3 regions of the Photobacterium ganghwense genome follow, and region 1 is predicted to be linked to each of the others. Evidence: riboswitches for the same ligand, from Rfam matches in the RefSeq annotation. Region 1 holds a riboswitch; each other region holds the start of a gene.
What was found. Region 1 has a riboswitch for thiamine pyrophosphate ahead of thiC (phosphomethylpyrimidine synthase ThiC). Riboswitches for the same ligand answer to the same signal wherever they lie in the genome.
Positions count from the first base shown of each region.

Region 2: it holds a riboswitch for thiamine pyrophosphate, as region 1 does, so the genes downstream of both, thiB (thiamine ABC transporter substrate binding subunit) here and thiC (phosphomethylpyrimidine synthase ThiC) in region 1, are expected to answer to the same signal.
Region 3: it holds a riboswitch for thiamine pyrophosphate, as region 1 does, so the genes downstream of both, thiD (bifunctional hydroxymethylpyrimidine kinase/phosphomethylpyrimidine kinase) here and thiC (phosphomethylpyrimidine synthase ThiC) in region 1, are expected to answer to the same signal.

Region 1 is NZ_CP071325.1:36,649-46,428, forward strand. Features, by position in the region: rRNA gene FH974_RS00160 (23S ribosomal RNA) at 1-989, shown strand, start outside; rRNA gene rrf (5S ribosomal RNA) at 1,106-1,221, shown strand; tRNA gene FH974_RS00170 (tRNA-Asp) at 1,266-1,342, shown strand; tRNA gene FH974_RS00175 (tRNA-Trp) at 1,379-1,455, shown strand; tRNA gene FH974_RS00180 (tRNA-Trp) at 1,770-1,846, shown strand; gene crcB (fluoride efflux transporter CrcB) at 2,082-2,465, opposite strand; gene FH974_RS00190 (universal stress protein) at 2,634-3,065, shown strand; TPP riboswitch at 3,135-3,232, shown strand; gene thiC (phosphomethylpyrimidine synthase ThiC) at 3,351-5,273, shown strand; gene thiE (thiamine phosphate synthase) at 5,273-6,508, shown strand; gene FH974_RS00205 (HesA/MoeB/ThiF family protein) at 6,511-7,281, shown strand; gene thiS (sulfur carrier protein ThiS) at 7,278-7,499, shown strand; gene FH974_RS00215 (thiazole synthase) at 7,500-8,297, shown strand; gene thiH (2-iminoacetate synthase ThiH) at 8,307-9,419, shown strand; gene FH974_RS00225 (aminopeptidase P family protein) at 9,521-9,780, opposite strand, start outside.
Region 2 is NZ_CP071325.1:3,084,056-3,093,835, reverse strand. Features, by position in the region: gene FH974_RS13925 (PhoH family protein) at 1-1,003, shown strand, start outside; gene thiQ (thiamine ABC transporter ATP-binding protein) at 1,127-1,846, opposite strand; gene thiP (thiamine/thiamine pyrophosphate ABC transporter permease ThiP) at 1,840-3,411, opposite strand; gene thiB (thiamine ABC transporter substrate binding subunit) at 3,447-4,457, opposite strand; TPP riboswitch at 4,526-4,634, opposite strand; gene FH974_RS13905 (DUF547 domain-containing protein) at 4,733-5,512, opposite strand; gene leuD (3-isopropylmalate dehydratase small subunit) at 5,790-6,392, opposite strand; gene leuC (3-isopropylmalate dehydratase large subunit) at 6,411-7,859, opposite strand; gene leuB (3-isopropylmalate dehydrogenase) at 7,897-8,985, opposite strand; gene leuA (2-isopropylmalate synthase) at 8,988-9,780, opposite strand, start outside.
Region 3 is NZ_CP071326.1:1,288,039-1,297,818, reverse strand. Features, by position in the region: gene FH974_RS22090 (YaeQ family protein) at 1-208, shown strand, start outside; gene FH974_RS22085 (YdcF family protein) at 509-1,177, shown strand; gene tenA (thiaminase II) at 1,396-2,067, opposite strand; gene FH974_RS22075 (ABC transporter substrate-binding protein) at 2,195-3,142, opposite strand; partial or broken gene FH974_RS22070 (ABC transporter permease) at 3,178-3,906, opposite strand; gene FH974_RS22065 (ABC transporter ATP-binding protein) at 4,061-4,816, opposite strand; gene thiD (bifunctional hydroxymethylpyrimidine kinase/phosphomethylpyrimidine kinase) at 4,823-5,650, opposite strand; TPP riboswitch at 5,722-5,818, opposite strand; gene FH974_RS22055 (GFA family protein) at 6,351-6,770, shown strand; gene FH974_RS22050 (S66 family peptidase) at 6,810-7,820, shown strand; gene FH974_RS22045 (hypothetical protein) at 7,823-8,161, shown strand; gene FH974_RS22040 (DUF4144 family protein) at 8,425-8,760, shown strand; gene FH974_RS22035 (GNAT family N-acetyltransferase) at 8,966-9,403, shown strand; gene FH974_RS22030 (GNAT family N-acetyltransferase) at 9,534-9,780, shown strand, end outside.

The sequences.
Region 1 (9,780 bases):
ATAACGGTCCTAAGGTAGCGAAATTCCTTGTCGGGTAAGTTCCGACCTGCACGAATGGCGTAATGATGGCCACGCTGTCTCCACCCGAGACTCAGTGAAATTGAAATCGCAGTGAAGATGCTGCGTACCCGCGGCTAGACGGAAAGACCCCGTGAACCTTTACTACAGCTTGGCACTGAACATTGACCCTACATGTGTAGGATAGGTGGGAGGCTTCGAAGCAGGTACGCCAGTATCTGTGGAGCCGTCCTTGAAATACCACCCTTGTAGTGTTGATGTTCTAACGTCGCCCCCTCATCGGGGGTGCGGACAGTGCCTGGTGGGTAGTTTGACTGGGGCGGTCTCCTCCCAAAGCGTAACGGAGGAGCACGAAGGTGGGCTAATCACGGTCGGACATCGTGAGGTTAGTGCAATGGCATAAGCCCGCTTGACTGCGAGAATGACGGTTCGAGCAGGTGCGAAAGCAGGTCATAGTGATCCGGTGGTTCTGAATGGAAGGGCCATCGCTCAACGGATAAAAGGTACTCCGGGGATAACAGGCTGATACCGCCCAAGAGTTCATATCGACGGCGGTGTTTGGCACCTCGATGTCGGCTCATCACATCCTGGGGCTGAAGTCGGTCCCAAGGGTATGGCTGTTCGCCATTTAAAGTGGTACGCGAGCTGGGTTTAGAACGTCGTGAGACAGTTCGGTCCCTATCTGCCGTGGGCGTTGGATGATTGAGAGGGGCTGCTCCTAGTACGAGAGGACCGGAGTGGACGAACCTCTGGTGTTCGGGTTGTGTCGCCAGACGCATTGCCCGGTAGCTAAGTTCGGAATCGATAACCGCTGAAAGCATCTAAGCGGGAAGCGAGCCTCAAGATGAGTCATCCCCAGAGCTTTAAGCTCTCTGAAGGGTTGTTCGAGACTAGAACGTTGATAGGCAGGGTGTGTAAGCGCTGTGAGGCGTTGAGCTAACCTGTACTAATTGCCCGTGCGGCTTAACCATACAACACCCAAGGGGTTTTACGGACTCCACGAGCACTTGAATGGTGTGCTTGAACTTTCGTCAGTTTTTTCCAAGATTGTGATTTGCGGCCTGCGGGCGGCGAATCAAAGAATTTGCCTGGCGACCATAGCGCTGTGGACCCACCTGATCCCATGCCGAACTCAGACGTGAAACGCAGCAGCGCCGATGGTAGTGTGGGGCCTCCCCATGTGAGAGTAGGACATCGCCAGGCACCCAATTTAGGTTAGCGTTATGAACGAAACGTTAATCCTGAGTGGAGCGGTAGTTCAGTTGGTTAGAATACCGGCCTGTCACGCCGGGGGTCGCGGGTTCGAGTCCCGTCCGCTCCGCCACTTATTCAGACAAAGTTAAGTCTTAAAAATAACTACAGGGGTGTAGCTCCAATTGGCAGAGCAGCGGATTCCAAATCCGCGTGTTGGGAGTTCGAATCTCTCCACCCCTGCCACTTTTGAAGCCTCAGCAGAAATGCTGGGGCTTTTTTGCATTTGAAATTTGAAAAACTATTCAGCAGATATTCTCCTATGCTTCTTCTCTTCAGTCTGTCTTTGTTTTTGTCTTTGTACTCAGAGAGTGTCTCAAGGAATGATGCCGGCTTGGCGTAGCGCGATGAGAGACAGTGCAAAGTGCGTAGGATGAAGGAATAATTGAGTAGATAGACGAGCGGAGAGTTGTGCTCATCATCAAATCTGTGAGCAATACCGAAACAATCAGCATTGACCTCTGGCGTTGAGTCGATAGAATAATTTCGTAAACAATATTAGGGGTGTAGCTCCAATTGGCAGAGCAGCGGATTCCAAATCCGCGTGTTGGGAGTTCGAATCTCTCCACCCCTGCCATCTTTATAAGGCCTCAGTCTATGCGTCACGAACGCGAGACTGGGGCTTTTTTACGTCTGTAGTTTCCAAGGTTCAACGGCATCACCGAGGTATAATGGTATGACAGAAGCCGCGGATAGATGACTGGATGGGTAACTGTGGTCAGGGGTAAAGCTTGTCTTGTCTGGCGCGTAAACAAACCTCAGTCAGGGACTGAGGTTGTTGGGATGGATGCTGGAAAAGGTAACGGATTCACTCAGCTTTTCAGTATGAGTTGATAGCCGATAAAGCAGGCGGCTAGGCTGACAGCCACATTGAGCAGGATGTTAATTCCTACTTTGAGAAACTCACCTTGTTGCAACAAGACAACGTTATCCATGGAAAACGTGGAAAATGTCGTCAGGGCGCCCAGAAAGCCTAAACCAATCAATGGGCGGGCCGGGATCGCTTCTAGCCAGCCTTGATTGATGGCTGACATCAACACTCCCATGATCAGAGAGCCAATTACGTTGACGGCTAGTGTGCCATAGGGAAATCCTCGCCCTAATAAGGCCACACACAGCTCAGAGATAAGGTAGCGGGAGCAAGCGCCAAATGCGCCGCCTAAGGCGATCAGTCCCAAAAAAAGTAATTGACTCATAGATATCACAACGGCAGATGAAGAGTGGCCATACTAATACCACGAACACAGGGCAGCAAGGATCACCTTTGTGTCGGGGAAAATCTGCAATCATTGATTGAAGTGATTTGGATTGCATTCAGAGTCTTAAAGGGCTGACATCGAAATGGGTTAACGGAGGAGGGAGCGATGGCACTGTATCAGACAATATTACTGGCGGTAGATCCGGATAACCGTGATGCGCATACCTTGATGGTCAAAGCCGGGGTAATTGCGCAGCAGAACCATGCTGAATTGCACGTGGCGTTTGTCGAGCCGGGGTTGGGGAATGTGAGCTTTCTGGATGCTGAGCTGGGTCTTGAGGAAGCGCACAGGGACTTACAGGCAACCCGTATTCAGCAGTTGTCTGCACTTTCTCAGGCATCGCCGTATAAGGTGCGTGCGTTGCATATTGCCGATGGTGATGTCGCCAAACACCTGGTAGAGCTGGTCACGCAAATTGGTGCCAATTTAGTACTGATTGGTGCACATAAACCCGGTATTCAGTGGTATGGCAATATCAGCCAGATACTGTCGCAGCAGTCGCGCTGTGATGTTCTGATTTGTCAGGCAACGGTCTGACCTGTCACAGACTGAGTGAAATAGACGGAAGGCTGCTTGCTGCCTGTACAATTAGCTCTTATACTCGATGATAACTTGTCGGAGTGCCAATAGGCTGAGACCGCATTGCGGGATCCGTAGAACCTGATCAGGCTAATACCTGCGAAGGGAACAAGAGAAAATCTTCTGTATTGCTGCATCCGCAGCTGCTGTTCCAGATGATGCTGCACACCCTACGTGTAGCCTCTTGTTTACGCACCCATCCGATAAGCAACTTCCCCATTTACGGACATCAAGGAAATTGCTATGTCGAATCGCAAACAAGCGAGACTGGAAGCGAAACAATTTATCGATTCACTGACCACCCAAGCTTATCCCAATTCCCAAAAGGTTTATGTCACTGGTAGTCGCGAGGACATTCGTGTTCCGATGCGGGAAATTACCCTGGCTGACAGCCTGGTTGGCGGTAGCAAAGACGCCCCGATTTTTGAGCCCAATGAGCCTGTCCGGGTCTATGACACCTCCGGTTTCTATACCGATCCTAACTACGCGATTGATATCTATGCCGGTCTGCCAAAGCTGCGTGAGCAGTGGATTGCAGAGCGCGGTGATACTGAACTGCTGGATGAACTGAGCTCGGCGTACTCGAAGGAGCGATTGGCGGATGACACGCTGGATGAGCTGCGCTTTGGTGAGCGTGCCCGCATCCGCCGTGCCAAAGCCGGCGCGAATGTTACCCAGCTGCACTACGCCCGTCAGGGAATGATTACCCCGGAGATGGAATTTATCGCCATCCGGGAAAACATGGGGCGAGCGGAATATCGCGATGCGGTACTGACCCAGCAACACCCGGGACAAAACTTCGGGGCCAACCTGCCGGAAGATATCACCCCTGAGTTTGTTCGTCAGGAAGTGGCAGAAGGGCGTGCGATCATCCCTTCGAACATCAACCACCCGGAATCCGAGCCTATGATCATCGGCCGTAATTTCCTGGTGAAAGTGAATGCCAATATCGGTAACTCCTCGGTCAGTTCCTCGATTGAAGAGGAAGTGGAAAAGCTGGTCTGGTCGACCCGCTGGGGCGGCGATACCGTGATGGATCTGTCTACCGGCCGTAATATCCACGAAACCCGTGAGTGGATCATCCGTAACAGCCCGGTGCCAATCGGTACCGTGCCGATGTATCAGGCGCTGGAAAAAGTGAACGGTATTGCCGAGAACCTGAACTGGGAAGTGTTCCGCGATACGCTGCTGGAACAGGCCGAGCAGGGGGTCGATTACTTTACGATTCACGCCGGAGTCTTGCTGCGTTATGTCCCGATGACCGCCAAACGTGTGACCGGCATCGTTTCCCGTGGTGGCTCCATCATGGCCAAGTGGTGTCTGGCACACCACAAAGAAAGCTTCCTGTATGAACACTTCCGCGAAATTTGTGAAATCTGTGCCCAGTACGATATCGCTCTGTCACTGGGAGATGGCCTGCGTCCGGGCTCGGTAGCGGATGCCAACGATGAGGCCCAGTTCAGCGAACTGCGTACGCTGGGCGAGCTGACCAAGATTGCCTGGGAATACGATGTACAGGTGATGATTGAAGGGCCGGGGCATGTGCCGATGCACATGATCAAAGAAAACATGGAAGAGCAGCTCAAGCACTGCCACGAAGCGCCTTTCTATACCCTTGGCCCGCTGACCACCGATATTGCGCCGGGCTACGACCACATTACTTCCGGGATCGGCGCGGCGATGATTGGCTGGTACGGCTGTGCCATGCTGTGTTATGTGACGCCGAAAGAGCACCTGGGGCTGCCGAACAAGGAAGACGTAAAGGTGGGTCTGATCACGTACAAGCTGTGCGCCCATGCGGCAGACTTAGCCAAAGGTCACCCTGGCGCTCAGGTGCGGGACAACGCATTGTCGAAAGCCCGTTTTGAGTTCCGCTGGGAAGATCAGTTTAATCTGGCTTTAGACCCGGAAACGGCGCGCGCCTACCACGATGAAACCCTCCCTCAGGAGTCCGGCAAAATTGCTCACTTCTGCTCAATGTGCGGGCCGAAATTCTGCTCCATGAAGATCTCTCAGGAAGTCCGTGAGTATGCCAGCGGTCTCGAGCAGGAGGCCGCGTTGACGATCAAACTGCTGGATGATCCGTTGGAAGGGATGCAGCAGAAAGCGCAGGAGTTCCGTGTCCGGGGAAGCGAGCTCTACCATCCCCTTGAAGAGGAAAGCTAATGAACGCATTGTGTTTACCCGATCACCTGACCCCCTTGTTGATGCATCTTGAGCCGCTGCTGGCGGCGGCCGACAAGTATCAGTTAGGGGAGCCCGTCAGTGTGGGCTGGAGTGAGTCGGCAGTGGTAGACATGGAGGTCGGCGGGTGTACGTTCGCGGTGGCGTTTAACCCCGCCGAACCTGTCGCAATGGGATATGACGTGCGCGATCAATGGATCGCGCCATATCCTGCCGTGGCTGACATGCAGCGGAAAGTGGCTGCCACTCCTAACCTGGTGGTGTGTGGTTTGCCGACGGACAGCGGTTGTGTCGATATGTGGCATCACAACGGCGAGGCCCGTGCGGTTTACTGCCACCATGCCGGGGCCAGTGAGCCGCAACGAGCAATGCTGCTGACTGCGCTGGCACTGGATTATCCGCTGGAAGATGCCGTGACACTGGCGCGGGCACATGCCCGGGGGTATCTCGAAACCCATGCCAATGGCTATGGTAAGGTCAGCTGGCCGGTGGCCAGAGCGTTGTTTCCGCGTCCGCTGACGGCGAACCACCCGGAAGTACAAGCGCTGGGCTGGACAAGTACAGAAGTCGCGGTGGCACCGTTTGCACCTATGAACCGCGAACAGATGGCGTTGTATCCGGTCGTGGATACGGCCCAGTGGGTAGAAACACTGCTGGCACTGGACGTCAAGCTAACCCAGCTACGGATCAAAGACCCGACAGCCCCAGATCTGGCTGAGCAGGTTGACCGCGTGATTCAGGCCGGTGAGCAGCATCAGGCTCAGGTGTTTATTAACGACTACTGGCAACTGGCGATTGCGCATCGGGCGTACGGGGTACACCTCGGCCAGGAAGATTTGGAAACCGCGGATTTGGCTGCTATCCAGCAGGCCGGATTACGGCTGGGCCTGTCGACCCACGGTTATTACGAAATTTTGCGGGCGGCAGAGTTTGCGCCCAGCTATATCGCCCTGGGGCATATCTTCCCGACCACCACCAAAGAGATGCCATCAAAGCCCCAAGGGCTGAGTCGTCTGGCGCTGTATCAGAAACTGATTGGTGAAGCGTTCCCGACGGTGGCTATTGGCGGCATTGATCTGGAACGGGCGGAACGCGTCTGGCGTACCGGGATCACCAGTGTCGCGGTCGTGCGCGCCGTGACGCAGGCGGCGGATCCGGCGCAGGCGGTGGCGGCGTTCAACCAGATCCTCACGCCGCGGCCCTCACAACAGGACTGACTATGCTAAGCGATCAGGAATTCTTGCGTTACAACCGTCAGATCATGCTGCCGGAAATCGGTGAGGCCGGGCAGGCGAAGCTCAGTCAGGCGCAGGTACTGCTGGTTGGGGCCGGTGGACTGGGCTCGGCGGCGGCTTTGTATCTGGCCAGTGCGGGCATTGGTCATCTGGTGATTGCCGATGATGACGAGGTGGAAAGCTCGAACCTTCAGCGTCAGGTGATTTACCGTGACAGCGATGCCGGGCTGGCGAAAGCCGAACAGGCCGCCGATCAATTGCGGGCGCTGAATCCTCACATTCGGGTACGTCCGGTTAAGGCCAGACTGGCCGGTCAGCGGCTCGCGATGGAAGTCGCCCTGGCCGATGTGGTGCTGGATTGCTCTGACAACCTGGAGACCCGCCACGCGGTTAATCAGGCATGCCTGGAGGCTCGCAAGCCCCTGATTGCCGGAGCGGCCATCCGCTGGCAGGGGCAACTGATGGCGTTTGATTTTCGCGCCGGTCAGGGGCCGTGCTATCACTGCCTGTTTCCCCGCCGTCCCGGTGCTACGGATCAGCCGCAGAACTGCAGCAATAGCGGTATTGCCGGGCCGGTGGTTGGCACGATCGGCACCTTACAGGCGCTGGAGACAATCAAGTTGCTAGCCGGTGCCGGTGACATGGGGTTTGCGACCCTCAAGCAGTTCGATGGCCTGAACATGACGTGGCAATCCTTTCGCTTAGCGCATGATCACAGGTGCCCGGTTTGCGGCACAGGAGAGAACAACGAATGACAACGACAACCGCGATTCAAATCCGGGTCAATGATAAGCCGGTCGAGATCCCGGCAGATGACACCACCTTATCAGCGCTGCTTACCCAGCTGGCAATGCCGCTGGACGCCACCGCGGTGGCACTGAACGATGAGATCGTGGCCCGCAGTGCCTGGGATGCCACGGTACTTAGTGCAGGGGATCGTATTGCCCTGTTTCAAGCGATAGCAGGAGGCTGAATGCTTAAGATTGCCGATAAAACCTTTTCATCCCGGTTGTTTACCGGTACCGGTAAGTACGCTAACCGGACAGTGATGGCCGAATCCCTGATTGCTTCGGGTTCCGAGCTGGTGACCATGGCGCTGAAACGGGTCGATATTGATAACCGCGACGATGATATCCTGGCGCCGATTCAGGCGGCCGGGCTTAGCCTGCTACCAAATACCTCCGGAGCCAAGAATGCCAAAGAAGCGGTCTTTGCGGCCAAGCTGGCGCGTGAGGCGTTAGGCACTAACTGGCTGAAATTGGAAATCCACCCGGATCCGAAATACTTGATGCCGGACCCGATTGAAACCCTGGCGGCAGCGGAAATACTGGTGCGCGAAGGCTTTATCGTGTTGCCGTACTGCCATGCAGATCCGGTGCTGTGTAAGCGGCTGGAAGAAGTCGGTTGTGCCGCCGTGATGCCGCTGGGCGCGCCGATCGGTTCCAACAAGGGATTAGCGTCACGGGATTTTCTGGAAATTATCATCGATCAGGCCCGGGTGCCGGTGGTGGTGGATGCCGGGATTGGGGCACCCTCGCATGCTGCTGAAGCGATGGAAATGGGGGCTGATGCCGTGCTGGTGAATACCGCGATTGCGGCGGCGGCCGATCCCATTGCGATGGGGCGTGCGTTCCGGCTGGCGGTGGAGAGTGGCCGGATGGCGTACGAAGCCGGTCTGGCCGGGACAGTAAACCATGCCATCGCCTCCAGTCCGCTGACCGCGTTTCTCGACCAGCCGGTACTGACGACGGCCTTCGATCCGACAGCCTAAGGGGGCGCCATGAGCTATGTGGATGTATGGCAGCAGCTGGACTGGGATGATGTCCGGCTGTCGATTTACAGCAAAACTGCAACGGATGTGGAGCGGGCACTGCGTAAGCCAAAGCGGGATCTGGAAGATTTCAAAGCCCTGATCTCCCCGGCGGCAGAGCCGTATCTGGAGCAGATGGCGCAGCAATCGGCAGCGCTGACCCGCAAGCGGTTCGGGCGTACCATCTCGTTTTATGTCCCGTTGTATTTGTCGAATCTGTGCGCCAATTCCTGCACGTATTGCGGGTTTTCGATGGATAACCGGATCAAGCGACGTACCCTGAATCTGGCTGAGATAGAGCGCGAGTGTGAGGCAATCAAAGCCTTGAACTTCGACAATATCCTGCTGGTGACCGGCGAGCATGAACGTAAGGTCGGGATGGACTATTTCCGTGAGGCGCTGCCGCGCATCAAGTCCCATTTCAGTTATCTGTCGATGGAAGTGCAGCCGCTGGATCAGGCGGACTATGCTGAACTGAAAACGCTCGGTCTGGATGCGGTCATGGTGTATCAGGAAACCTACAGCGCACCGACCTATGCCCAGCACCATCTGCGCGGTAACAAGATGGATTTTCGCTACCGGCTGGAAACACCGGACCGGCTGGCCCGTGCCGGTATCGACAAGATTGGCATCGGCGCTTTGATCGGGCTGGAAGAGTGGCGGACGGACTGCTTTTTTGTGGCCAGTCATCTGGATTACCTGGAGCAGACCTACTGGCAGACCCGCTATTCAATTTCGTTCCCGCGGCTGCGGCCGTGTACCGGCGGGCTGCAACCGAAATCGGTGATGTCGGATCGCCAGCTGGTTCAGCTGATTTGTGCTTACCGCCTGTTTAACCCTGAGGTGGAACTGTCGCTGTCAACGCGCGAGTCGCCGCTGTTTCGGGATAACGTGCTGCCGCTGGGGATCACCAGCATGTCTGCCGGGTCAAAAACCCAGCCGGGCGGTTATGCCGATGATGAACCGGAGCTGGAGCAGTTTGCGATCAGCGATGAGCGGGCGGTGGCAGAGGTCGCCAGTGCGGTGAAACACCATGGTTTTGAGGTGGTGTGGAAAGACTGGCACCCGGCCTATTCTGGCTGACGTGTCGGTGAGCGCCAAAGACAAAAACGCCTGCATCATGCAGGCGTTTTGCTTTCCGGGCGACGGCGCTATTGCTTTGACGCCGCGCTTGCTTCGTGAGCTTAACGGCTCAGCGGTGCCGTGGCCTGCTGCAGCCAGGCCAGATCGTCACCTTGCAGAGACGGGCTGATCACGGCAAACACCGTTTGATGGTAGCGGTTCAGCCATGCCAGCTCGGTGTCTGTCAGTAGGGACAAGTCAACCAGACGGCGGTCAATCGGGGCACGGGTCAGCGACTCGAAACCCAGCATGGTCATGTCACCAGCGGTTTCCACTTCAACCACCAGTTCCAGGTTCTCAATTCGGATCCCGAAGGCGTCAG
Region 2 (9,780 bases), 470 kb from region 1:
CGCGCCACGGGAAGTGGTACTGATCACCAAAGACATCAACATGCGGCTGCGGGCCAAAGGTGCCGGGGTTTATTTCGTCGACGACTACCGCTCAGACCAACTGATTGATGATGTGCGGATGCTGACCAAAGGGTTCTATGAGTTCCCCGGCAGCTTCTGGGAGCGAGTGGGCGAGTGCTACTCGGAAAAAAGCGGCCGCTCGACGCTGCATACCTTACCTGCCGAGTTGTTTGAAGCGCCATTTATCAATCAGTATCTGCTGGACAAGGACAGCGACTTTGCGGGACGGGTACAGGAAATTGAAGACGGCAGCGTGACCCTCAAAGACATTGGCCGTGAGCGCTTGATGCACCGTCAGGCGTGGGGGATCCATCCGAAAAACATCTACCAGGGCATGGCGCTCGATGCACTGATGGATCCGAGTATTGATCTGGTGATCCTGACTGGCCCGGCGGGCTGCGGGAAAACCATTCTGGCGCTAGCTTCTGCGCTGGAGCAGGTCATTGAAAAAGGGATGTACGACAAAATCATCGTCACCCGCAACACGCCGGAGATCGCCGAATCGATAGGTTATCTGCCGGGTACCGAAGAAGAAAAAATGCTGCCTTGGCTGGCGGCGGTCACCGATACCATGGAAGCGTTGCATAAAAACGACGTCTGTACCGATGGGTCGATGAAATACATCTACGACAAAGCCAACATCCAGTTTAAATCGATTAACTTCATGCGGGGACGCTCTATCCAGAATGCATTTGTGCTGCTGGATGAGTGCCAGAACCTTTCCGCCTCACAAATCAAGACCATCATTACCCGTTGTGGGGAAGGAACCAAGTTGGTGTGCTCGGGCAACCTGGCACAGATTGACTCCAGTTACCTGTCGCCCGTGACCTCAGGGCTGACGTATATCGTTGAACGATTCAAGAATTTTGAGGGCAGTGCCAACATTTATCTGAATGGCGTTGTCCGTAGCCGCCTGGCTGAATTTGCTGAGGAAAACCTCTGAGCCGGTGGCAGGGGCTGGCTGCCTGACAGCGAAGGATGAACCGGTTATGAGCGAATATCACAGAGAAAACCGGTTCTCCTGTCAGCCGGATCTTACTGGCCGCAACCAGCATCACAGCATGGGCTAAACGCCCAGATACTGCTTCAGTTTTTTATCTTCCGGCCTGCCCAGCACTTGTTGGGCAGGCCCAAACACCCGCACTTCCCCCTGTTCGATAAAGGCACATTTATCCGCGATTTTCAGTGCGTCCTCCGGACTGTGCGTGACCATCAGTACGGTGGTGAGCTGCTCGCGTGCCAGTTTCTGGACCAGCTGGAGCATGTCGTTGCGCAGTGCCGGGTCGAGGGCGGAGAAAGGCTCATCCAACAGCAGCAGCGGCCGTTGGCGGATCAGGCAGCGTGCCAGCGCAACCCGCTGGCGCTGGCCACCGGACAGCTGTTCCGGCAGGCGATCGAGATAGCTCTGTAACCCGACCCGGGCCGCCGCGATCACGACCTGCTCTTTTTCCTCTCGGCTGAGCTGAAGGCCGGGATGCAGGCCAAGACCGATATTTTCAAAGACCGTCAGATGCGGGAACAGGTTGTGCTCCTGAAACAGGATCGACAACGGACGCCGGGCTGGAGGGACGCCGATAACCGGTTGGCCGTCGATGGTCAGGCTGCCGCTGTCCGGTTCAAGAAAACCGGCAACCATCGCCAGCAGGGTACTTTTGCCAGCCCCGCTCGGACCGAGCAGGGCGACGATATCTCCCTTGTCAGCCTGCAAGTCAAAGCACAGTTGGGTCGTGCGATCGCGGTGCATCGGGTCAGTGTAAGCGTGGCTCAGTTGGGTCAGGGTCAGCATGAAGGTGTCCGAATCAGCAGTTTTTCAACCAGCGTAAAGAGCCCGAGGCTCAGGAGTAACAGGATCAGGGCTGCTACCGCAGCAGCATCCATCTGGTAGCTGCCCAGCAGGTGCAGCAAATAGAGAGGCAGGGTCTGGAAATCCTGACTGCCGAACAGGGCGATGGCGCTCAGATCACCGAGCGACAGGACAAAGCCGATTGCCATTGCCTGCGACAACGGTTTTTTCAGCGCGCGCCATTCGACCAACTGCAGACGGCGCAGGCCGTGCATGCCTAGGCTGTGGCACAGCGGATCATACTGCTGGGCGACATGAAGCATCGGCTGGCTCAGGGTTTTCAGCACATACGGTAGCGCCATCAGGGCGTTGACCGCAACCACCACCCAGAATGCCGCCCCGAAGGCATCGGTAAACTGGCGCAGCAGCAGGAACAGGCCGGTGCTGATCACCAGCCCCGGGGTAACCAAGATCACGGTGCCGATCAGCTCTAGGCCATCCGCCCGCCATCGGGCGCGATGCAATCGCCATTGGCGGCTGGTCAGCAGAATGGCGATCCCGCCAAGCAGGGCCAGCAGGCAAGAGCCAAGGGCGATTTGCAGCGAGTGGCTGATCGCCTGCCACAGTGAGGGATCCTGGAGCAACGTCAGGGTTTGCGGGTTCAGCCCGGCACTGATCACCGCCAGCAGCGGTGGCAGTACCAGCAGCAACACCAGGCTGAGCCAGAACCAGTCCCAGACCTTGCTGGCCAGGCTGTCGAACTCATCTGGACGCGGTTTTCCGGTGGACTGGCTGGAGGTCGCCAGCGGCTTGGCCAGACGCTGGGTTAGCAGCACCAGGCTGCAGCACAGCAGCATTTGCCACAGTGCCAGCAGGGCTCCGCCAGCCAGATCGAAGTCATAACGCAGCGCCTGATAGATCGCCAGCTCAATGGTTGTGGCCTTGGGGCCGCCACCCAGTGCCATGATGACCGCAAAACTGGTAAAGCACAGCATAAAGACCAGCCCGGCAGCATGGGGGAGCTGCTGGCGCAAACGCGGCCAGGCAACGAAACGGAAACTCTGCCAGCTCGACAGGCCAAGGTGGCTGGCCAGCTGATGCTGTTCATAGGGAATGCCTTCCAGACACTGGTGCAGCAGGCGGGTGGCCAGCGGTAGGTTGAGGAAGACGTGGGCCAGCAGGATGCCCTGCAAACCATAAATGGAGAACGGCTTGTCACCGGTCAGCGACACCAGCCACTGGGTGAGCAGGCCGTTGTTGCCGTAAATCGCCAGCAGGCCAAAGACCGCCACCAATACCGGCAACACCAGCGTCATGGCAAATAGCCTGAGCAGCATAGCCTTGCCGGGAAAACGGCGACGGGACAGGGCGTAGGCGACCGGAATGGCCGGCAGCACGCTGAACAGGGTCGACAGGAACGCCTGCCAAAAGGAGAAGCGGGTGACATGGCGCAGATACGGATCCTGCCACAGGCTGGTGAATTGCAGGTCGCTGGCCTGGCTGATCAGGGCGCCCAGCGCGCCCAGTACTAACAGGCTGATCAACCCGGCCGTGATCAGGCCGGGCATTGGGGTGGTGCGATGTGTCAAGATTACGTGCCTGTTTACTGAGTCAGAGCGTGTTGCCATTCACGGATCCAGCTGCGGCGCTGGGTCGCGATCTCATCGGCCGTGAATTCCAGCGCTTTAGCGGGCAGCGTCAGCTGCTCAAAACCTGCTGGCAGGGCTTGCTGGGTGACCGGGTACATCCAGTTACCGGTTGGGATCACCTGCTGGAAGGTGTCGCTCAGCATGAAGGCCAGGAACTGATCGGCCAGCTTCTGGTTATCGCTACCCTTCAGCTTGGCGGCAACTTCAACTTGCATGTAATGGCCTTCGCTGAAATCCGCGGCCTTGTATTTGGCGTCGTTTTCCGCGATCAGGTGATAAGCCGGCGAGGTGGTGTAGGACAGCACCATATCAGATTCCCCTTTCAGGAACATGCTGTAGGCTTCTGACCAGCCTTTGGTGACTGTGACGGTTTTCTTGGCAAGCTGCTGCCAGGCTTCACCGGCTTTGTCACCGTAGACTGATTTCACCCACAGCATCAGACCCTGGCCCGGCGTGGAGGTGCGTGGATCTTGATAGATGATCTTCAGATCGTCACGCTTAACCAGTTCATCAAGGCTTTTCGGCGGATTCTTCAGCTTGCTGCTGTCGTAGATAAAGGCAAAATACCCATAATCAAAAGGCACGAATGTGCTGTCTTGCCAGCCAGTTGGCAGCGCCAGTGCCGGCATGGTCAGGTGATGCTCGGCTAGCAGGCCGGTTTTTTTGGCTTCGCTGATCAGGTTGTTATCCAGACCCAGCAGAATATCGGCCTTGGTGTTTTTTCCTTCCAGACGCACCCGGTTCAGGATTGATACTCCGTCATCCAGGGCCACGAATTCCAGGTTACAGCCGCATTCGGCTTCAAAGGCTTTTTCCACAGCCGGTCCCGGTCCCCACTCCGAAGCAAAGGAGCTGTAGGTGTATACCGTCAGGGTGTTGTCATCGGCCCAGGCGGTGCCCGCGGCGAGAGAAAGGGTCAAAATAGGTAGTAGCTTATTCACTGTACGCTCCTGATACGCTTGCATCCGGCAAGAGAGGGGAAATTAGGGGCACAGGGTTGAGAGCTGGCAGCCTCATGCTGCCGTGATAAGGCAAACTATCGGGGTCTCAATTCCTACGCCAGTGCTAACTGGATCAGGTTCTGTGGGTTTTGCTGCCGCAATCTCAGTCCGGAACGGTGCCAGACACCCCATGAGAACAAGGCGCTATTGTAATCTGCGCTGCGCCCGGTTGCTACCCCTGATACTGCTGGGAGCCTCCGCTCACTCGCCGCGGTTGCCGCGAGGGGCATAAGAGGGCCTCAGCGGGCTTCGTTCAGCGCCCAGTTGTAGTCATAGCGAACGTGATTGAGTTGCACCGGTTGTTGGCGGTATTGATTGAGGTGTGCCTGCAGCTGGCTCAGATTGCCGAAATCGCTGGCGTACCAGTCATAAATTGAGGACAGGCGCACCTTATCCTGTTCAACTGCCACGCCCTTGCGACTGTTGATAAAACGCTTGGCGGATTGTTCCAGCAGCGCGTCATGGTTGGCGGCGGTGAAGGCTTGCGGCTGGAGATCCGGGCAGCCCAGACTGGCGCAGTTGACCACGTAATGAATGCGTGGATCGCGCCAGATAGGGCGCAGGATCCGGTGCTCAATGTCATTGAGGGTCAGCTTTTGACCGGCAATGGTAATCAGCGTCTCGTCCCACGGTCCGAAGCTGAACAAGCCGCCCAGCTTGGTGATGGAAGAGACCGGGTAGTTATCCAGAATCAGCTTCACGGTCATGGCGTTATAGAGATTGACCCAGTAGGCGAACTGCTCATTCCGGTTCAGCCGACGGGGATCCTGCCCTGCCAAATCACGCAGGTAGTGGCCCAGTTCATAGCGATCGGTATCGTTGACCTGACGGTAGCGGAACAGGGTTTGTTGGGGGGAAACCACCAGATACTTATCCAACAGTTGCTGCCAGCGGCTGTGGTCGATGGCGGTGCTGCTGGTGGGTTGGCTGGCCTGCCAGTACGGCCAGAGGTCGGCTTTGGGGGCGGCCATACTGCCGTTCGACAGCAGGAGCAGGGCTAAGGCAATGAGCAAACGCATGGGATGTCCTTGTATACAGATGTGACGTGATCAAGTGTAGATGACCGGCGAATCGCTGATATCTTTCCACGTTCCCGACGTTTTTCCACTGTTCCTGTTCTTGTTCTTGTTTGTGTTGTCTGTTTGTACGCTCTGTTTGCGTATGGCTGTTCAGGGCTCGAACGTTGTGGCATGCCCGCTCCCTGGTGATACCGGCTGACACCGCGAACAGGGGCCGGAACGAAACAGCCCCGAGCAAGCTCGGGGCTGATGAGGCGGTGTGTGATGTTCCTGAAGGTTACGCCAGGAAGGCCGGAATTCGGCTTTCATACTCGGCGATCTTGTCTTCGTGCTGCAGCGTCAGGCCGATATTATCCAGGCCGTTCAGCAGGCAGTGACGGCGGAACTCGTCAATCTCAAAGTGATATTGTTTGCCGTTCGCGCTGACGGTCATGGTTTCCAGATCCACTGTGATTTCTGCCCCTTCGGTCGCAGCCACAAACTGGAACAGTTCGTCGACTTCTGCTTCGCTCAGGCGAACCGGTACCATCTGGTTGTTGATCGAGTTACCGTAGAAAATGTCAGCAAAGCTCGGTGCAATCATCACTTTGATGCCGTAATCGGCCAGCGCCCACGGGGCGTGCTCACGGGATGAACCGCACCCGAAGTTTTCCCGCGCCAGCAGAATGCTGGCACCCTGATAGCGCGGCGCGTTCATGACAAAGCCCGGGTTCGGCTGTTCACCGGCATCATCCAGAAAACGCCAGTCATGAAACAGGTGCTTGCCGAAACCGGTACGGGTGACTTTCTGCAAAAACTGCTTCGGGATAATGGCATCGGTATCCACGTTGGCAGCATCCAGAGGAACTACCAGGCCGGTATGTTGTTTAAATCCTGTCATTACTTTCGTTCCTTCTGATTATACTGTCGCAGCTTCTGGTTCCAGTTCGCGGATATCGACAAAGTGGCCGGCACACGCCGCGGCGGCAGCCATGGCCGGGCTGACCAGGTGCGTGCGGCCATCACGGCCCTGACGGCCTTCGAAGTTACGGTTGCTGGTGGATGCGCAGCGCTCTCCCGGGCCCAGGCGGTCGTTGTTCATCGCCAGACACATCGAGCAGCCCGGCAGACGCCATTCAAAACCGGCTTCAATAAAGATCTTATCCAGCCCTTCTTGCTCGGCCTGCGCTTTCACCTGCTCTGAACCCGGTACCACCAGGGCCTGAACGTTCGGGGCGACTTTACGGCCTTTAGCAATGGCCGCGGCAGCGCGCATGTCTTCAATGCGTGAGTTGGTGCATGAACCGATAAAGACTTTGTCGATTGAAAAATCAGACAGCTTTTTGCCGGCTTCCAGCCCCATGTAGGCCAGTGCTTTTTCCGCGGAGGCTTTTTCAACCGGGTCGCTGAAGTCAGCCGGAGACGGAATTGGCTCGTCCACGGCAATTACCTGGCCCGGGTTGGTTCCCCAGGTGATCTGCGGTTTGATGTCTTTGGCATTCAGAGTGACCACGGCGTCGTATGTGGCTTCGGCATCGGTTTTCAGGGTCTGCCAGTAGGTGATTGCAGCATCCCAGTCAGCGCCGGTCGGGGCAAAGTGTCGGCCCTTGACGTAGTCGAACGTGGTCTGGTCTGGCGCGATCAGGCCGGCTTTGGCACCCAGCTCAATCGCCATGTTACATACTGTCATCCGCCCTTCCATCGACAGGTCGGTGATCGCCTCGCCACAGAATTCGACCACATAACCGGTTCCGCCCGCGGCGGTGGTTTTGCCGATGATCGCCAGCACGATATCTTTCGCGGTGATACCCGGTGCCACTTTGCCTTTGACCTCGATTTTCATGGTCTTGGCGCGAGCCTGCTTGAGGGTCTGAGTCGCCAAAACGTGCTCAACTTCGGAGGTGCCGATGCCGAAAGCCAGCGAGCCGAAGGCGCCGTGAGTGGCGGTGTGGGAATCGCCACACACGATGGTCATCCCCGGCAGGGTAATCCCCAGCTCCGGCCCCATCACGTGCACGATACCCTGATATTTGTGGTTGAGGTCGTACAGAGTGACCCCGAACTCTTCACAGTTCTTGGCCAGCGTTTCCATCTGGATCCGGGCCATCTCGCCGGAGGCTTTGATGTCTTTGGTCTGGGTTGAGACGTTATGATCCATGGTGGCAAAGGTTTTGCCGACCTGGCGTACCGGACGGCCTTTTTCGCGCAGGCCGTCAAAGGCCTGCGGTGAGGTGACTTCATGCACCAGGTGACGGTCGATATACAGGATCGGGGTTTCGCCTTCGGCCGCGACGGCGACATGGGCATCGTAAACTTTCTGGTAAAGCGTCCTTGGCGCTTGTGTCTCTGGCGCGTTAGTTGTCGACATTGTGGTTTGCTCCCTGTTTTTATAATGTCCGGGCGATTCAGGCCTGGCGAATATAGTGGGCGATGCGGTCACCCATTTCGCTGGTGCTCAGCGCCGGGCTGTTACCGGCCAGATCGGCGGTCAGCTCGCCGGCTTCCAGCGCCTGTGAAACGGCCTGTTCAATCGCGCGAGCTGCCTGCTCTTCGCCCAGGCTGTAACGCAGCATCAGTGCTGCCGACAGAATTTGTGCTACCGGGTTGGCGATGTTTTTACCGGCAATATCCGGTGCTGAGCCGCCTGCTGGCTCGTACATGCCGAACTTGTCCTGGTTCAGGCTGGCAGAAGGCAGCATCCCCATTGAGCCGGTGATCATGGCGCATTCATCGGAAATGATGTCACCGAAAATGTTGGAGCACAGCATGACGTCAAATTGCGCCGGGTCTTTGATCAGCTGCATGGTCGCGTTGTCGATGTACATGTGGCTCAGGCTCACGTCCGGGTAGTCTTTGGCAATCTCTTCCACCACTTCACGCCACAGAATTGAGCTTTGCAGCACGTTCGCTTTATCAATCGAGCACACTTTTTTGCCGCGCAGCTTGGCTGATTCAAACGCGATCCGGGCAATGCGCTCAATCTCGTAGCGGTGGTAGATCTCAGTATCAAAGGCTTTTTCTTCCGGCCCTGACCCTTCGCGCCCTTTTGGCTGGCCAAAGTAAATGCCGCCGGTCAGCTCGCGCACCACCACGATGTCAAAACCACGCTCGGAAATGTCAGCTCGCAGCGGGGAAAAACGCTCCAGACCCGCATGAATTTGCGCCGGACGCAGGTTGCAAAACAGCTGGAAATGCTTGCGCAGTGGCAGCAACGCGCCGCGCTCCGGCTGATCATTGGGTGGCAGGTGTTCCCATTTCGGGCCGCCGACTGAGCCAAACAAGATCGCGTCTGCCGCTTCACAGCCTTTCAGGGTCGCTTCTGGTAACGGACAGCCGTGGTTGTCGATGGCAATGCCACCGACATCGTATTCTTTGCAATTCAGGGTAAAGCCGAATTTTTCCTGCGCGGCATCCAACACTTTGTGGGCTTGCTGCATGACTTCCGGGCCAATGCCGTCACCCGGTAAAACGGCGATATTGTAAGTACCTGCCATGGTTATACTGTCTCCATATGGGATTTTTGTTTGATTTGTTCGATTTGCTCTGCGCGGTGGATGCTGTTGATCACATGCAGCAATGCCTGACCTGAGGCCTCGACAATGTCGGTAGCCAGGCCGGTACCGTGGTACTTACGGCCTTTGTAGTTGGCAATAATATCGGCCTGGCCCAGGCCATCTTCCCCTTCACCTTTGGCGGTCAGGTCGAATTTATCCAGCACGATCTCGTAGCCGGTCAGGCGGTAAATACATTGGTACAGGGCGTCGACCGGGCCGTTACCGACCGCGGCCTCACATTTTTCTTCATCCCCGCACTGCAGTTTGATACTGGTGGTCGCCATCACGCTGCCGGACTGAACGCTCAGGTAGTTCAGCTTGTAGAAATCGTCTTCTTCACGCAGGTTGGCAAAATACATCAACGCTTCCAGATCGTAGTCGAACACCTGACCCTTGCGGTCTGCCAGTTTCAGGAAGTCGGCGTACAGGGTATCCAGATCGTATTCGTTCTCGTTGTAGCCCATGGTGTCCATGTGGCTTTTCACGGCGGCACGGCCGGAGCGGGATGTCAGGTTCAGCGCCTGGTTTTTCAGGCCGATGGATTCCGGCGTCATGATTTCGTAAGTGTTCTTGTTCTTCAGCATGCCGTCCTGATGGATACCGGACGAGTGGCTGAAGGCATTGGCACCGACAATCGCTTTGTTGGCCTGAATCGGCATGTTGCACAGCTGGCTGACCAGCTTGCTGGTCCGTGAGATCTCGTCATGTTTGATACCGGTATCGACCCCCAGAAAC
Region 3 (9,780 bases), on a different replicon from region 1:
GCCAATTTGGTGGCAGCAGAACAAAACCAAAATTCAGCAGTATGGCAATATTTCCGTGATGTTTGTTAATGATCAGACATTGGCAGAACTGGAAGACTTGACTGAGCGTTCAATGCAGTTGCAGCTGACCATTGAAGGTGAGCAGGGGTGGCTGAGTGCCGGTGAAAAGAGCTGCACGATCAATCCTGAGTGGTGGCACCGCGCCTGATTACCAGTCAGTTTTCAGGTCAGCGTTATAATTTCTTCCCTGTCAGGTTATTCGGGTGAAAAATGCTCAGAAGACGGCTTGCAATGATTGTCATCAAGCCGTCATTTGATTTCGCCACTGTATACTGAAAGCATCTGATTGAGATCGCGCAAAAGAATGTCGTGAACTCACCTGCGAATCACGGTTCACATTGCCTCATTCTGAATTCGAGGCAATGACCTGCTTGTTACCTTCTTACACATACCGTGATGTATGGTGATGACATTCGATGGAAATATCCCACTGATAAGGAGTAATGCTATGTCATCAACGGTTCATGCCCTGGCCACCAAGGTATGGAATTATCACCAGCTCAATCACACCTTGTCTCCCGCCGATTGCATTGTCGTGCTATGTAGTAATGACCTTCGGGTCGCTGAATATGCAGCACAACTTTACCTTGATGGCTTTGCTCCTTATCTGGTTTTCTCCGGCGGTGTTGGTGAACTGACCCAAGGACTGTTTGACGCATCAGAAGCTGAAGCGTTCGCTGCTATCGCAACGGATATGGGCGTACCTGCTTCCGATATTCTGATTGAGCCACAGTCGACCAACACCGGAGAAAATATCCAGTTTACCCGCGCCTTACTTGAAGCCAAAGGCTTGGCACCACAGCGTTTTATTTTGGTGCAAAAGCCATTTATGGAACGCCGCAGCTATGCGACCTTCATGTGTCAGTGGCCGGGCAAAGAGGTGATGGTTGCCTCTCCGCCAATCAGCTTTGACAACTACCCGGATGACCACTTGTCCTTTTGTGACGTTGTGAACGTGATGGTGGGGGATTTGGAACGGATTAAAGTGTACCCACAATATGGTTTTGCCATTGAACAGGACATTCCTGACGATGTGTGGGCAGCTTTTAATGAACTGGTGAAGCTGGGGTTTGACGGTCATCTAGTGGCAAAAGAGCCAGAAGAGAGCACCAGTTAAGCGACGCCAGAGCCCAGTGAGGCCAACAAGCCAGTTAACATATCGGCTGAATTGCCTTGTTGCTTCAGAAACCTTGTCGCTTCAGACACCTTATCGCCGCCACTAAAGGCTAGATAAATGCTGCGACGATAAGGTCGGAATCCGTATAGACAGGGCGTTTGAGAGAGGGGGCTGAATAGCCCCCTCTGATCTGAACAGACACACCCAGGATACTGCCGTTAAATCGGCTGGGCGGCATTCATGCCCTGTTGCCAGAAGGCGACTTCCATGCGGGTTGCGGTTTTAAATATCTCACACAAACGCTGCCCGCGCTGGCTGTTAAGCGGAATTTCTTTCAGCATCGCATCCAGGCGTTCAATTGTTGTTGCCATCCCTGCCTGAAATTCTTCGCCGCCATAAAGCTCAATCCAGCTCCGGTAAGCATTACCTTCCAATACGGTTTCGTTGTTAGCCAGTAGTTGCTGGCCAATCACCCCGTAGCCGATAGCACAAGGCGCTAAAGCTACAAACAGATCGGTTCTGTCTCCCGCCATACCAGTATCCAGTACATAGCGGGTGTAGCTGACCGTACCAAAATCTTCCGGCTCGGCTTCCATATCACGCTCTGTCAGCCCCCAGGTGCCGCAATATGCCACGTGGTGTGACATTTCGGTTTGCAGCAGAGCTGTCAGGCTAGGTAGGGGCTCTCGCATTTCCTCCAGCGTGACTGACTTGTAAATGGCCAGCGCATACGCCCGTGAATAGTGCTTAAGGAACAGGAAGTCTTGTTTCAGGTAATGCAGATAGGCGTGTTTGTTCAGCTCACCATGCGCAAGCTGAATAACGAATTCGTGCTCGGTGTATTCTGCCCAGTCCTGTTGGCAGTATTGAATCAGCTCTTTATGGTCCATCAGTATTCTCTCTTGGTTGTGTTTTGTTATCGCCAAGGCACGCAGCCCGGTGCCGGCTTATCACACTAAACTCAGGCAAATTGCTGTTTGCGGTTTTTGCTGGTTTTGCGCCGGGCTGCGAGGTGAATCAGAACGTCAGTACATAGTCTTTAGCGGCCGGTACGCTCTTGATAATGTCGAACTTTTTCATGAAGGCGGCATAGTCATCGTAGCGTTTCAGCTCGACGGCCCCCGGACGCAGCGCAAAGCGGGTCAGGGTATCTTCCCAGGCGTGGCGGTTTAGATCATTGTTCAGTGTGTCTGGAGAGTAAGCTACAAACTCTTTCCAGGCTTGCTCCGGGTGGTTGATCAGGTAAACCGTGGCTTTTTCCAGCGCCTGGTTGAATTTGGCGATAACTTCAGGATCGTATTTGTTCTTGTTCGCGACAAAGATCAGTTCATCGTAAGGAGGAACGCCGTGCTCTTCCGGATAAAAGGCCGTCGCCTCGTAGCCTTCCAGCTCAAGCTGGTTCAGTTCGAAGTTGCGTAATCCGCCCCAGATGGCATCTACTTTGCCAGAAGCCAGAGATGAAGACAGTGCCCAGCCTACGTTGATAATCTGGACGTTATCCATCTCGGCACCGGCAGAGCGCAGCATGGTGCCGATGGTGGCATCTTCATTTCCGCCAATGGCGACACCAATCTTTTTACCTTTCAGATCGGCCAGAGAGTGAATTCCCGACTTATTCAGCACAATCAGTGAGTTCAGCGGGCCGGAAATCAGTGTGGCAGAGCGAACCAGCGGCAGCTTGGCAGCTGTTGATGAAATCAGCGTGCTCTGGTACGACACGGCCAGATCAATTTTACCGGCGGCAACCAGCTTGTCCGGCACACTCGGATCGGCGGGTTCCTGAATCTCGACCTCCAGACCTTGTTCGGCAAACCAGCCTTTTTCTTTTGCCAGAATAATTGGGCCGTGGTTCGGGTTTACGAACCAGTCCAGCATTAGGGTCACTTTTTCGGCAGCGGCCGCATTGAAGGCTGTCAGGGACAGCAGCGTCGCTAACAGGTGAGACGGTTTAATCGGGGATTTCATTGTGTATTCCTTTTGATTGTGCAAGCGAAATGACGTTATTGTTTTTGCCATGGAATGGCTTTTTTCAGCAGCATATCGGCTGCGAAGTAAAGGGTGACCGAGAAGAAAGCCAGAATGAACAGGGCGGCAAACATCTCATCAACAAACATTCGGGCATTGGCCTGGAGCATGATGTAGCCCAGTCCCTCACTGGAGCCGACCCATTCTCCGATCACTGCGCCAATCGGCGCGACCACGACAGCAACCCGAATACCGGACGCTAAGGCAGGCAGGGCAGCAGGTAGTCGGATTCGCCACAACAGTTGCCAGCGCGTTGCTCCCATGGTTTTGGCAAGATCCAGGTAACCGTGAGGTGTGTGCCGTAACCCGTCGTAACAGCAGGTTGTGACTGGGAAAAAGATAATCAGTGCTGCCATGACGACTTTTGATGCAATACCATACCCCAGCCAGAGCATCAGAATAGGCGCGATTGCGAACACCGGAATTGCCTGACTGGTGATCAAAATCGGCAATAACCAACGGCGCAGCGGTGCAAACAACAGCATCTGCAGCGCGAAAAACAGTCCCATGGTCAGGCCCAGCATCAGGCCAAGAATCACTTCGCTGCCGGTCACCAGTGTGTGCTGCCACAGCACATCAAAGCGCTCTACCAGCTTGGTAAACACGGCGAGAGGACCTGGCAAAATAAAAGGCGGTAGCTCAAACAGGGTGACGCAAGACTGCCAGAGACCAAGAATGACAGCCACACTGATCCCGAAACGCATCAGCTGCATCCCAAGCCCGGCAGTTTGACGACCTGTAAGGTTCTTACGCGTAGAATCGGCACTATGGCGTTGTAGCATCAGCGGATTCTGTAGCGTCTCTGTACCGGGCTTTTTGCTTTGTACAGCTTCATTGCTGAGTGAAGGCGAGAAACCGTCAGCCATAATCATTCTCCAACTGAGTGATAATCATCTGTTGATGCTCAGCCATTTCTGCATCAAAGGTTCTTGGCGGCCGCGTATGGGGTACAGTCAGCGTCTCCAAACGGGCTGGAGAACCGGACATCACATGAATGTGATGACCGAGCCGCAATGCTTCCTGCGGATCATGCGTGATCAACAAAACGGTTTTGCCTTTCAGCAAAGTAGCGGAAAGCGTCTGAAGCTTATGGCGGGTAACCGCATCCAAAGCGGAGAAGGGTTCATCCATCAGTACCAGTGGTTTGTCCTGCATCAGTGTTCGCGCCAGCGCAACGCGCTGACGCATACCGCCGGATAATTGATCCGGCATGGCAGATGCATGCTCAGCCAGTCCAACAGCCGCGAGAAGTTGCCGCGCTTTGTCATAGTCAGGTTTATGTGGCTGATTAAAACGGGCACTCAGGCAGACGTTATCCAGTACGTTGAGCCAAGGCAGCAGTAAATCCTGCTGTGCCATGTAAGCAATATTATTCGCTGTCGGCTGGTGGTTGTGCGGTGTCAGCTTGCCCGTCCATTCAACCTGATCTTCCAATAACCCGGCCAGATATCTGAGGAGGGTTGTTTTGCCACAGCCACTTCTGCCGAGCAGGCAGGTCCACTCACCCGCCGGTAGAGACAGATCCAGAGACGAGAAGAGCGGTTGGTTGGCATCCCGATACCGCAGGGTGAGTTGCCGGATGTCTACGGAACACCCAGTTGACAATTGACTCATACGGGATCACTCAGGTTGATAATGACCGGCAAAAAAATGGTGAACCGGGCCATGTCCTTCACCGATAGTCAGCGCATCTGCATGCTGAATGGCTAGTGTGATGTACTGCTTGGCGTGCCCCACAGCTTTCGCCAGTGGGTAGCCTTGAGCCAGAAACGAAGCAATGGCGGCTGACAGAGTACACCCTGTGCCATGGGTGTTACGTGTTGCAACTCGAGGTTGGCTAAAGCGGAGAACATCGGTGTCCGTGATTAGCAGGTCGGTACTGTTCTTGTCACTCTCCAGGTGTCCCCCTTTGAGCAGCACAGATTGTGCCCCTAATGTGCGAAGCGCACCTATCATCGCTTCCATATCCGATTCATTTTCTGGGATCGGTAATTGCGTCAGTGCCGCGGCTTCCGGCAGGTTGGGGGTGATCACTGTGGCTAAAGGAAGCAATTCCGTTTTCAGCGTGGTAATGGCATCTTCCTGCAGCAGAAGATCCCCGCTGGTGGCAACCATGACCGGATCAATGACCAGGAATTCAGGTTGAAATTCGCGCAGTTTCCGCGCGACGGCACGGATAATGTTCGTGTCGCTGAGCATGCCGATTTTTACGGCTTTGATGTGAAGGTCACTGAATACGGCATCAAGTTGTTGCTCGACGAATGCCGGCTCGATACCCAGAATGCCGGTCACACCTTTGGTGTTTTGTGCCGTCAGGGCGGTGATAACGGAGCAGGCGTAGCCGCCTGTGGCTGAAATAGCCTTAATGTCGGCCTGAATGCCTGCGCCACCACCGCTGTCTGAGCCTGCGATAGTGAGTGTAATTGGAGTGTTGGAAATATTGGCCATAACTACCTCAGTCTTGCGTAGGTAGCTAATGCCAGAGATATGCCCAGTGATTCCGGTGAGGGAGAGTGGGATCTGATATTCAGCTAGTTCCCTACGCCATTGCTAAATGGATCAGGTTCAACGGGTCCCACAGAGTGGTCTCAGCACAAGGCTCCCCGACTAACAGTCTTCGATTTTCCGGTAGATAAACGAAAACCGGAAAATATTAAATTGTTTTTCAGACTTACGCCTGAAGTAAATTGATTTAAACACCTTTTAGAACAATCAGCAATAACAACAGATGAAAATTCTGTGTTTCAACATGTCTATTGTTAGTTGCCTGTCGCTCGATCAACCTCAACCTTTCAAAGTATTAGCTGCAGTGCGGTATTCCATTTTTGCGATCTGTTGCGATAAAAACGTTCTATTGGTTTTGCTCTGTTTTCACCCGTTTTCTCTGCTGCCGGGAGATAAGCCTGCAATCTTACCTGTAACCTTACCTGCAACCTTAATAGGGGAGCTGCCTGTGTATGAATGTTTCCTTCTGATGGGGGGGGCGTCATTGCTCTCAGAATCTGGGGGCGAACTTGCTGGGAATTAAATGTGTCCTCACCTTTTCAAGAACCGGCGACTCAGGCATAGTGCAAAGGAATATTCATCGTGATGAATATTTGGTTGCAAAATGACATATCTGTATATCCCGTCATGAAGGAGAATGAAAATGGGCTATCCGATCGAAGCAAGTTGTCAGTGTGGTCAGGTCACTTACAAATTATCAGCGCCACCGAAGAAAGTGATTGCCTGCCACTGTCGTGAGTGCCAGAAACTGGCAACCAGCCCTTTTAGTGTGACAGCAATTGTGTCCGCCGCAGACATTGAATTTTCCGGGACGATGCATGAGTGGGGACGCTTGGCTGAGAGTGGCAACAGAAACAACGCTAAATTTTGTTCCGGCTGTGGAAATCGGATTTTTCATTTCAATCCGGAAGAACCGGACGTTATCAAGCTGAAGTTGAAACCGGTTGGTATGATTGACGATACGGTTTTTGCGCCGACCATGCACGTCTGGGTCAGTGAAAAACTGAGCTGGTACCAGATTCCGGAAGGGATGCCGACATTTGATAAACAACCTGGTGCCTGATATCGAGTCTATTCAATATCCACGTAGTACGGAGAAAACATGGACGTTATTTTACCTAAGCCATTGAAAGCTGGAGATACGATTGGTTTCTTTTCACCTTCATCCCCAGCCACCGCGTTTGCCCCAACACGTTTTATGCGCGCAAAAGCCTATCTTGAACAGCAAGGGTTTGTGCTCAAAGCCGGACAATTAACCGGATGCAGCGATCATTATCGGTCGGGGACGATTGCGGAGCGGGTAAGTGAACTGAACACATTGATTCGTGACCCGAGTATACGCTGCATTATGTCGACAATTGGGGGAAGTAACAGTAATGCGTTATTGCCGTATATTGACTATGAGGCGCTGAAACGCGATCCCAAAATCATCATCGGTTACTCCGATGTCACCGCGTTACTGCTCGGTATTTATGCCAAAACTGGCCTGATTACCTTCTATGGTCCGGCTTTGGTGGCCTCGATGGGTGAGCTTCCCCCTTTGGTGGATGAAACATTTGCATCCTTTCGTGATTTGCTATGTGCTGAACGTCAGCAATCCTTTACCTACAGTGTGCCTGCACAGTGGAGCGAGGAAATGATTGACTGGGAAAAACAGACTGCGCCGAAGTCAACCCATGACAATCGGTGGGAGTTTCTGGGTACAGGAACGGTGTCCGGTAGAATCATTGGCGGTAACCTGAATACCATGACAGGGATTTGGGGCAGTGAGTTTATGCCAGAGGTTAGGGAAGGTGACATTCTTTTGCTGGAAGACTCACTGAAAGGAATTGAAACCGTTGAGCGATCATTTTGTCATTTGAAGCTTTGCGGCGTTTTTGATCGTGTTTCCGCCATTATTTTGGGTAAACATGAGCTTTTTAATCATCGAGGAACCGGACGTACCCCTCTGGCAGTATTGCAGGAAGTGTTGAACGATCAGGAAATGCCCATTCTCAATGGCTTTGACAGTTGTCATACACATCCGATGTTAGTGACGCCATTGGGTGTCAAAGCTGATATTGATTTTGATGCCGAAACGGTATCGCTGCGGGGACCGTGGTTGGAACAGTGAGGATGCGGAACCTCTATCGTTTGGTATTGGGGTTATACGGCCTTTGGATTCTGCTTGCTATCAGTATTACCCTCTTGATTTTATATAGTTTTGATAGCCCGAAATGGCTGTTGGGCTATCTTTTGGTGTTAGGGGATCTTGCTTTGGTGCTGTTTTGGGCGAATGTTCGATTATATCAAAGAGCCAAACAAGGAGGTCTGTGTGTCAATACCATCGGATTTAAGGAAACGCTGCTATCATGTTTGCTCTTTACCCCGATGGAAGCTGTTATTGTGCTGCCCGCGATGAACCTCTACCGTCTTCGTCATGCGGTGTTAGTAGAGAAATCACGTTGTGGGTAAAGTGTCAAACGGTCAGCATCTGGAGAGTCGACTTGACCGTTTAGCAGTGCGGACTATTCGTGGTGTAAAACATTTTCAGTGTAGAACCTTAGCAGTGTAGAACATTAGTAGTGTAGGACATCAGCGGCGAAGAAAATTCGCTATACTGCCAGCCATCAGGCGTGTTGCTTCTGTTTTTAACAGGGATAAGGCGTTGTGATTTAGTCTTTTTATGCAGATCGTGAGATTAATAAAGTTGTTAAAACATGTTCAAGGTATGCGACATGACAAACGTTAATTGGCCTGCGGTGCTCAAATATGCCGGTGATTCTGAGCTGGTATATGTTTCTGGTGAGCAAGCATGGGCCGAAGACACTGACTTGCATGCGCTGGGTTATCAGGAAGAAGATGTTCTGATTGATTCCAAAGGAATGCTCTTTGTACCGCAAGCATTGGCTAGCCAGCAGGCGGCATTGATACCGACCGGGCGTCAACTAACGTTGACGGAAATGTTGAGTTATGTGCAGCTGCATCAATCATGCTCGGGTTTCTGTTGTGCGGCGAAATCCAACTTTGCAACGATCGAAGAGGCTGTCAGGGCTCTGGATGAAATGGCTTAAATGCATATAGAGCGCAGAAAAGAATAACCAATAAGTAAATGAAACAGGATGGAAAGGGCGATATGTGTCAGTGAACCGGAAATGGATAAGTTTCTGATGCTAATTGTACCCTCGACGTTTTGACGTTAATGGTAAGTCGTACTGGATATGTGCGGCGTTGACAATATCTGTTTTATTTATCTTCAGCAAAAGGAGTGGATGTCTGGTGGAAGTGCATTTTGAAACGATGGACCAAGAGGATGTCAGATCTACCTTCGTTTTTTATAAACAAGGTATGATGCCAATTATTTCTGAAGCAATTGGATGGGACGAAGACTTTCAGCAAGAGAGATACCAAAACAGGCTTCACTCAGATTGGTTTTACTGGCTAACGCAAAATGGCCAGCGATGTGGTTATGTCTGTTATAAATACACTGACACTCACCTGCATGTACATTTGTTGATTCTTTTTCCTGAGTATCAACGAAAAGGCATTGGGCGAAAGGTTTTAATTCGGTTATCAGAAGAAGCGTATAGAAAAAATAAGGTATTGTCACTGAGTGCGTTTAAAAATAATCTTCCTGCTATTGCGTTATATCAGTCATTGGGTTTACAGATTCTCAGCGAAGATGATCTTTTCTACGATTTCACTAGTGTGATGTAAGGCGTTATTCGTCCAAACGCAAGAAATTCAGTCATTTTTATCCACAGTATGAATACCATTATTATCCATCTTCAATAGTGGTTGTTTTAAATGCGTTTGAGAATGTTGCTAAATAGCTGAGGGAAGAACGGTGTTAAATATAGAAACAGAACGACTCGTATTACGTCCATTAGTACACACAGACAGTGACTCCTTATTAGATATATTTTCTGACCCTGTAGTTATGGAATATTGGGATGGTTCACCGTGGCGCACTATCGATCAAGCACATGCATTTATCCATGATGCCCATTTGGAAAATGAGCGCAGGGAAAGCCTGACGTTGGGTATCTTTGCGCGTGATTCAGGTGAGCTGCATGGGAAATGTATGTTGTTTA